DNA from 4 places in the Cellvibrio sp. ATLC23 genome. Region 3 is predicted to be linked to each of the others. Evidence: predicted binding sites of a transcription regulator. Region 3 holds the regulator's gene; each other region holds the start of a gene.

Evidence for each region. Region 3 encodes LexA, which represses DNA repair genes until DNA is damaged. Its sites were predicted from a motif close to ACTGTNTNTANANACAGT; they were not measured.
Region 1: a site for LexA is predicted at 709-726, ahead of AC2CG4_RS13605 (PA0069 family radical SAM protein). Genes of this name have one in related genera too.
Region 2: a site for LexA is predicted at 887-904, ahead of dinB (DNA polymerase IV). Genes of this name have one in related genera too.
Region 4: a site for LexA is predicted at 765-782, ahead of imuA (translesion DNA synthesis-associated protein ImuA). Genes of this name have one in related genera too.

What each region holds. Positions count from the first base shown of each region.
Region 1 covers NZ_JBXUOS010000008.1:65,289-67,491, reverse strand. Annotated here, with positions in the region: gene AC2CG4_RS13615 (family 16 glycosylhydrolase) at 1-375, opposite strand, end outside; gene AC2CG4_RS13610 (hypothetical protein) at 468-617, opposite strand; gene AC2CG4_RS13605 (PA0069 family radical SAM protein) at 745-1,893, shown strand; gene AC2CG4_RS13600 (NAD(P)-dependent alcohol dehydrogenase) at 1,975-2,203, shown strand, end outside.
Region 2 covers NZ_JBXUOS010000006.1:166,609-168,811, reverse strand. Annotated here, with positions in the region: gene dinB (DNA polymerase IV) at 1-862, opposite strand, end outside; gene AC2CG4_RS11675 (alpha-N-arabinofuranosidase) at 1,074-2,203, shown strand, end outside.
Region 3 covers NZ_JBXUOS010000004.1:411,637-413,839, reverse strand. Annotated here, with positions in the region: gene AC2CG4_RS09555 (hypothetical protein) at 1-48, shown strand, start outside; gene AC2CG4_RS09550 (hypothetical protein) at 112-378, shown strand; gene AC2CG4_RS09545 (cell division inhibitor SulA) at 475-882, opposite strand; gene lexA (transcriptional repressor LexA) at 875-1,477, opposite strand; gene AC2CG4_RS09535 (DUF2845 domain-containing protein) at 1,563-1,925, opposite strand; gene fliS (flagellar export chaperone FliS) at 2,152-2,203, shown strand, end outside.
Region 4 covers NZ_JBXUOS010000004.1:309,659-311,861, reverse strand. Annotated here, with positions in the region: gene AC2CG4_RS09130 (VRR-NUC domain-containing protein) at 1-611, opposite strand, end outside; gene imuA (translesion DNA synthesis-associated protein ImuA) at 803-1,558, shown strand; gene AC2CG4_RS09120 (Y-family DNA polymerase) at 1,570-2,203, shown strand, end outside.

The DNA of each region.
Region 1 (2,203 bases), on a different contig from region 3:
ATAGGTGTGGTAGCCATCGCCCATAGAAAATGGCGTTGTGTGCACACCTTCGGTTTTGGTGGTGGGGCGATTGGTACCGATAATCACATTACTCTGCCATTGAGTGGCGTTGTTTTTGCCAAAAATCTCTATGTCGATCTCCTCCCAAAAAGTGCCCGGTTGCTCGGAGCCATTTTTGTAAGTGAAGAAAGTGGATAACACCCCGCTACCTTTGGCGACCCGCATACGGATTTCATAGCGGCCATATTTATAGGTTTGTTTGGAGTAGATTTCTGCGGCCTTATAAGGCTTGGCAGTGGCGGGGCTGGTGGCGGTAAAACCGACCAGAGCGGCGAGCGCAAAGAGCACGCCGGTACAGCGATTGAGCTTAAACATAGCGAATACCTTTATCGTTATTAGAGGCAATTAAAAACGCTTTATGTCTGAAGTAGACGTTTAGGGTGCGGCGACTACGGCCTGCCACAAAACTATATTCCGCCAATTGCCAAATCCGGTCGCACCAGTTTGCGCAGCAAACCTGAAGTGGTGCGCAGCAAACCTGAAATGGTGCGCAACAAACCTGAAATGGTGCGCAACAAACCTGAAATGGTACTCAGTAAACCTAAAATGGTACGCACGCAGCACAAACTGATGTTTCCAGATGCCTTATCTGGCGCGCTCGCCCCGAGCGAAATAGCAGTTGCGCATCTGTTGGATCAAGCCCAAAATACTGTTTTTATATACAGCATTTAAGGGTGCGAGACTATGACCATTGATGATGACTTTATCGACCCCGCCCCCTGGATCAATGCCGTACCCCAAGCACACAAAGGGCGCGGAGCGATCAGTAATATCGCCGGTCGCTACGAAACCCAGCTTATTGAAACTGTGGACGATGGTTGGACTCCTTTTGTCGATGACACCGACATCAACCCGGCATTAAAAACTCACATTACCCCCGAGCTGGCCAAAACAATACTCAGCCGCAACCAATCGCCAGACTTGCCGTTTAGCGTGTCGCTCAACCCTTATCGCGGCTGCGAACACGGCTGTATTTACTGTTTTGCCCGTCCTACCCACTCTTATTTGGGGTTATCGCCCGGGTTGGATTTTGAAACCCGGCTTTACGCCAAAACCAACGCAGCGGAATTATTGCGCCGCGAGCTGGCGCATAAAAGCTACCAGCCCAGCCCTATCGCTTTTGGTATGAATACCGATGCCTATCAACCCTGCGAGCGCGACTTGAACATCACCCGCCAGTGTTTGGCAGTGCTGCACGAGTGCGACCATCCGCTCGGCATGATTACCAAGTCGGCCTTAATCGAGCGGGACATAGATTTGTTACGAGACATGACCGCGAAAAATCTGGTCACTGTGGCGATCACCATTACCACCCTCGATCACAGTATTGCGCGGACGCTGGAGCCGCGCGCCGCATCGCCTACCCGCCGTTTACAGACGATTGAAAAACTCGCGCAGGCGGGTATTCCAGTGCTGGTGAGTGTGGCGCCAGTGATTCCGTTTGTGACGGAACAGGAGTTGGAAAATGTGATGCGCGCCGCCGCCGATGCCGGTGCAACCGCTGCGGGTTACACAGTATTGCGTCTACCCTGGGAGGTGAATCCGCTATTTCAACAGTGGCTGCAGACCCATTTCCCCGAGCGCGCCGAGCGGGTGATGAACCGTATCCGCGATATGCGTGGCGGCAAAGATTACGATGCTAACTTCGCCACCCGCATGCGCGGTGAAGGCCTCTGGGCCGATATGATCCGCCAGCGTTTTGCGAAAGGGTTGAAGCGATATGGTCTGGGGAAAAGCGGCCGCTTTGCCCAGTTGGATTGCAGTTTATTCCGCAAGCCCCTGAGCATCCCGGTGGCCGAACGAACCGATGGTCAGTTGGATATTTTTGGCTAATCCTCGCCTACAGTTCATAACATCTTGCCTCAGCAGTGCCCTCTATACTTGCAGTTCACTTCTGCTGGGAGTAAGTATTCGATGAAAGCTGCTGTTTACACCCGTTATGGCGCTCCGAATGTGGTGCAGGTTGTAGAGCATCCACAGCCAGTGCCCAAAGCCCATCAACTGCTGGTGAAAGTGCACGCCAGTTGCCTTAATTCCGCTGATGTACGTTTGCGCAGCCTGCGCATGCCGCTTGGGTTCGGCCTACTCTCGCGCTTGATTTTTGGGATCAATACCCCTCGTCGCCCCATTCTGGGGGTGGATC
Region 2 (2,203 bases), on a different contig from region 3:
CAAAAAGTTTTACTACTTTGTAGTCATCATCTACGCGGCGCAAGCGTATTGCTAATTGTTGGCTTAGTGGCGGCAGCTCGTGCAGGCAGTTTTCCAGACTGGGTAGATCTTGCGAGAAGGTGTTTTCCACGCTCAAGGATTTGCGGCGTCGGTCTACTGTGAGTTCCCGTTCATCAATGCCGCGGCTCAGCTTGTAAAGCCTTGAACCCATTTGGCCGTAGCGCTGCGATAAGTCAAAGATCGAAAACTTTTGCAGATCACTACAGGTGAAAATATTCGCTTCTGCCAGTTTGTTCGCCATCGCCTTGCCGACGCCATAAATTTTTTTTACGGGCAATTGCGCAACAAATGCGGAAACCTGATTGGGCGGAATAACAAATTGCCCATTGGGTTTATGCCAGTCGCTAGCGATCTTAGCGAGGAACTTATTGGGTGCGATACCGGCAGACACAGTAATACCGATTTCATCTTTAATGCGTTGGCGGATTTCCTGTGCAATGAATGTTGCGCTACCGCGATGAATTTTTGCATCGCTCACATCTAAAAAAGCTTCATCCAATGAGAGCTGCTCGATCAGTTCGGTGTATTCGTAAAAAATAGCGCGCATCTTATCCGATGCTTCGCGATAGGCTTCCATGCGATGCGGCAATATCAGTAGATCCGGGCACAGACGTTTTGCTGTGCTGGAGGGCATAGCCGAGTGCACGCCGTAGCGTCGTGCCTCGTAATTGCACGTTGATATAACTCCGCGCCGATCGCTACTGCCGCCCACTGCAATCGGGCGATTGACGAGGCTGGGATCGTCGCGCATCTCAACTGCAGCGAAAAAACAATCTGCATCACAGTGGATAATTTTACGCATAGAGGTTGGTGATTGGTGGTTGATACTGTATTTAAACACAGTATTGCGTAAATCGCAGCAGTGTCCTGATTAATTCAATCACTGAGCTGACAGAGGTTGTCAGCTCGCTAGTTAAATAAGGTTAACTTGTATGACAATATGATCTAGCATGGGCTAGTATTAGATTTTCACCGATCAATCACTACTCCATAACAACAAATAGGAGACATCCATGCGAGTCATCAAGCCGCTTATTGCCGCCCTTGGCCTAAGCATTAGTTTCACGGCCTTGGCCGACACCCAGATCAGTGTTGATACCACCAAGCCTGGTCCCGTCATCAATAAAAATATCTATGGCCAATTTGCCGAGCATTTGGGGCGCGGTATTTACGAAGGTATTTGGGTTGGCCCCAAGTCCAAGATCCCCAATACCAAAGGTTGGCGCAATGATGTAGTCGGCGCGCTGAAAGAATTGCAAGTGCCGCTGGTGCGTTGGCCGGGTGGCTGTTTTGCCGATGAATATCACTGGCGCGAAGGCATCGGTCCGCGTGGTAAGCGCCCAGCGCGAGTGAACACCAACTGGGGCGGCGTGATCGAAGATAACGCAGTAGGAACCCACGAATTTTTTGACTTGGTGGAAATGCTTGGCGCAGAGGCCTATGTAAACGGCAATTTGGGCACAGGTACCCCGCAGGAGATGGCGGAGTGGTTGGAGTACATGACCTCGGATAGCAAATCTACCTTGGCAGAATTGCGCCGCAAAAATGGCCGCGATAAACCGTTCCGCGTGCATTATTTTGCGATTGGTAATGAAGCCTGGGGCTGCGGTGGCAATATGACCCCCGAGTTTTACACCCATCTCTACAAGCAGTACGCCAGCTTTCTCAAGACACCAAAAGATAACACACCGGTATTGATAGCCAGCGGTGGCCATACTGAAGACACCGAATGGGCGGAGCATCTCACTGCCAACGTAAAACCCAATTGGAGTTTGCGAATGGATGCGGTGAGCTTTCACTACTACACCTTGCCTACCGGTGATTGGTCAGTAAAAGGCGCTGCACTGAAATTCCCTGAAGCTGAGTGGATGTCTACTATGGTCAATACGTTGAAAATGGATGAGTTCATTATCAACAACAAAAAAGTAATGGATAAAAACGATCCCGAGAAAAAAGTCGGCTTCTATGTCGATGAATGGGGCACATGGTACGACGTAACGGGCGATGATGATCCCGGCTTCCTCTATCAACAAAACAGTTTGCGTGATGCAGTTGTTGCTGGTTTAAATTTGAATATTTTCCACAAACACGCCGACCGCGTGCACATGAGTATTATTGCGCAAATGGTTAACGTACTTCAGGC
Region 3 (2,203 bases):
TCACCTTGTCTCTTGCTGCTTGCCTCTCCACGGCAGCTTGTCAAATAGGCTTTGAGGTAATTGGGTGTTAGAATGCACCCCCCATTTTAAGTTGAGGCAGCCGAGGTAGTCATGTCGTCTTTTTATGAAATTGTTGAATTGCTGAATGGTGATGTGGCTTTGGCGCGTGCTGATGATGAGAAGAATGAGCCTCTGGTGACAATTCGTTTTTCAGAAGAATCTCTGGCTTTTTTGGGTGAAGAAAAATTTTTAGTTGCCAAAGCAATGATTGAAGCAGGGATGGAGGCTGCAGGCGATATTGCTGATCAACAGGCGGAAGCTATGTTAGATGAAATGGTTGAAGAGTTGAGTGATACCGAAAAATTAATGCTGCATTAACTTCAGCTATACAGGCTGAGGCTGCCTCCCTGCGATACTTCATTTATTCGAAGTACAATCCCATCATTAACTGCGTTTAATTAACGCGCCATTAGCTTAGCGCACTCTGAGCAGTAATCCCTGACACTCACCGATTTTGGCTGCCATCTCAAGTTGGGCAAGCTCTTTATCTGCCAGCTTTCCCGGGCTTGATATCACTGTGTGGCTGTTGCCTGCCGAGAGCGCTTCCCACGTAATCCATAAGAGTGTTTGCGGGTTTTGGCAGTGAATAACTCGAATATAGCGCGTATTAACACCATAAGATTCCAGTAATTCACGGCTGATATTGTGGGGTGCGATCCAGGTAATCCAGCGATCGCTGCATGCATTGCTAAGAAAGGCAATCATTGGTAGTAGCAGTGCAACCTGTTCAGGGGAGTCACTGGTTAATACCAGCTCGGTGACGCCGTTCGCGGGTTGCTGCCGAGTAGTAGTGGTGGGGATGACGTGGGCGATGTTAGTCACGGCGAATTACTCCTACACTGAGGCCTTCGATACTGAATTCCTGGTCGCGCATATCAACCAAGATGACATCAAATTCGGGGTTTTCTGGCCATAACTCAACTTCTGCTTTGTTGCCTGAGCGCTTGAAACGCTTAACGGTAACTTCTTCACCTATGCGTGCAACAACAATTTGGCCGTTGCGAACCTGATCAGTTTTATGAACTGCAAGCAAGTCGCCATCGAGAATGCCGGCATCCTTCATGCTCATGCCGTGAACGCGCAGGAAAAAATCTGCACTGGGTGAGAAAAAGCTCTGGGGGATATTGCAATAATCTTCAATATGCTCTTGTGCAAGAATCGGATTGCCTGCTGCAACGCGTCCAACAATTGGGATGCCTGCTTGTATCTCTGGCAATTTTATTCCGCGTGATGCGCCGGGAATGATTTCGATCGCACCTTTGCGAGCCAGAGCCTTAATATGCTCTTCAGCGGCATTGGCTGACTTAAAGCCGAGAATTCGTGCGATCTCGGCGCGCGTGGGCGGATAACCTGTTTCATCTGCGTATTGACGAATAAGTTGCAGTACCTGTTCTTGGCGCGGTGTTAAGTCAGACATGATGCACTCCCGTATCTGTTTATTTGTACAGTGGTTGTGATTATATACAGTAAATCGGGTTGTGCAATAGTTTTTCAATGTGCTCTTATTTCACTCTGTCGCCATAGCGAATACTCTGCAGCTGACCCCGAGCAAAATACAGGTGGGTGATGAATTTGCCTTTGCCGGGGTTGTAGGTCCAGATATCTATATTTTCACATGTCGCTATAGCGATATTGTTTTGTGCATTGTTATCGCCATTTTGTATTCCCTGAGCTTGGGTAGTGGTTGCGATTGGTTGGCAGAAGCTGTCGGTCATTATGGGGTTGCCGCACTTGTCGAGGACTTCTGCTTTAGTGTCACCGAGGTGCGTGAGCTTCGTTTTACAGCGTAAAGACTCGGCAACACATGTGCTGGAGATGCCTGCAAGAATCGTCGCATATAACATTGAAACAAAATGGTTGTTCATGAATATCTCCTTTGCGATGGTTACATTTACTTTAGTTGTTGTGGCTGAATCCGAAATGAATTTATCACTTGGCTTGCATAGTAATCTCGCAAGTTGCGGCATGGTCTTTTTACATTTTTCTCGGTTTCAGGTTAAAGATTTTACGATTAGTGCCGTTAGCTTATAGGGTTGGGTTGTTTGGTCGCTCCGGCCAGCAACGCAAAATTCTAATACTCTGTGGTGATATATGAATTCCTATTCTGCCGTTCAGAACTATGCCAGCGTCAAAGTTCATTCCA
Region 4 (2,203 bases), 100 kb from region 3:
AAGATGCGATGCTGCTGGTCGATAGTGTAATTTTCGTAGCGAAATACCCCTAAATCTTGCAGTACAAATTCAGTCAGATCTTGATAGGGATTGCCAAAAAATAACAACAACAAGGTGCGGATAATCCGCTGGTTATCCAAATACCAGGCAGTGCCAAATTGATTCCGGGTCCAATCCTGCCAGCGGCGCGGTTCAGTAAAGTGGCTGGCAATAGTCTGTATAAGCACATCTTTGCGCGCTTGTTTTAAGCCTGCCAGCTGCTCGCCAAACAGCAACAGTAATTCCGGTTTGGTTAGGCTGTTACACAGCACATCCAGTGCAATGGGGGTTTCTGTTTGTAGCAGCTCTGCGTCAAGTAGTTGTTGTGCAGCCAGATCAAGCGATGCAATCTCGCTGTAGTCTAATTTATCGCGCCGAAATAACGGGCCTTTACGGCTGGATAACCTTACTAACAAGCACTGTGCATCATGGTCGAGCTGATTAAATTGTTGGATGAAATGTTGCTCATCAACATTGAGCAAATCAGCATAGCGCTCATTTACCCAATCCAATAAAAAGCGAAAGTTTTTGAGGTAGTAATCCGGCGCGAGATCGGGGGCTAAATTATTCATTCGCTAATGCATCTAAAAATACGGTATCCGGTTGTGTAGGGTTAAGTTACTACAAGTCCCCCCAATTGAAAGTATTTGGCAGTGGGTGGGCGATGCATTAGCGCAAATTCGTCTAATGCATTTGCTTGACGTCTTATTGGTTGTTGCAAGTATACTGTACGCATAAACAGTATGCGAGCAATAATCTCATCATGAAACTGATACCCACAGATCCCAATGCGACAAGCCTGGAGCAATTGCTTTGCCGGAGCGATATTTGGCGCGGGCAGTCGCATCAGACCCCCTTGCGGTTGGTGGTGGATAGTGGATACCCCCAGCTCAATGAGCGGCTGCTGGGTGGTGGGTGGCCGGTGGCCAGTTTGATTGAGGTTTGCCAGCGCGCAACCAGCCATGCCGAGTGGCAATTGCTAATGCCTGCGCTCCTGGCTAACCAGCGGGGTTTGGTGGTACTGCTTAATCCACCGGCGAACCCCTTTACCCAGGCGTTGCTCAAGGCGGGAATGGATCTTGAGCGATTGTTAATAGTGGAGGCGAAAGACAAGGCGGACTTTCTCTCCAGCTTTATCGAGCTTGCGCGTTCAGATGCCTGCGATGCGGTGATGGCCTGGCAACCCCAGCAGGCATTGAGTTATACCGAGCTGCGCAAATGTGCGCTCGCCGCAACCGAGGGGCAGGGCATTTATGTGCTCTTTCGGCCAGATGCAGTTCGCGATCAAAGTTCACCGGCGGTGGTGCGCCTGAGCCTTCAGTGGCAGTTGGAGCAGTTGTCAGTCAGCATCTTTAAACAAAAAGGAGAATTGGTTGCTGACAAAGGTGCAATTGATTTACCGCTTCCCGCTGCGTGGAATGGGTTGTTGCCGCATCAGCAATTGGATCAGCAGGGCAAAAGCAAACCCAGAATTGCGAGTGTCACGCCAATTCATGGCGGGCGACGCGGTCGTCGTTGATGTGGTGGTTTGTGACCAAATCTACCTCATCTCCCCAAGCTGCCCGGCGGTTGTGGTTGGCATTGCGTCTACCGGATTTACCGGCTCACGCGCTAAATCTGGCTATAGATTCGCCTGAGCCATTGGTGGTGAATGACAAGCGCGGATTGTATTGGATGAATTCTGCCTCTGCAGCGGCAGGTCTTCAGCTTGATATGAATCCTACCACTGCCCAGCTGCTGACGGGTTGTGTGCTGCATGAGCGCGATAACAACAAAGAGCAGATGTGTCTCGCACAGTTAGCAGAGAGTATGTATCAATTCAGCCCCTACATAGAAACCTACAGCAGTAAACATGAGCCGCAGTCTGGTTTGCTGTTGGAAATTGCAAGTTGTTTGCGATTGTTCGGCGGTGCGCAAGCGCTCAGCAATAAAATCGAGCAATTTTTTACCCAACTTTTTACGCAACGAAAGATGACTCTTGCGATGGGATTGGCGCATTCCCAAGCCGCTGCCTGGCTGCTGTCGTTTGTGCATTATCCCATCGACGACAAGAGTGACAGAGCGGATTTTATCGAACGCTTAAAGCGGTTGCCGATTGATTTCCTGCATGATTTTCCCAAGCAAGTGGATGCCTTGGAAAAAACCGGCTTTGTGACCTTGGGCG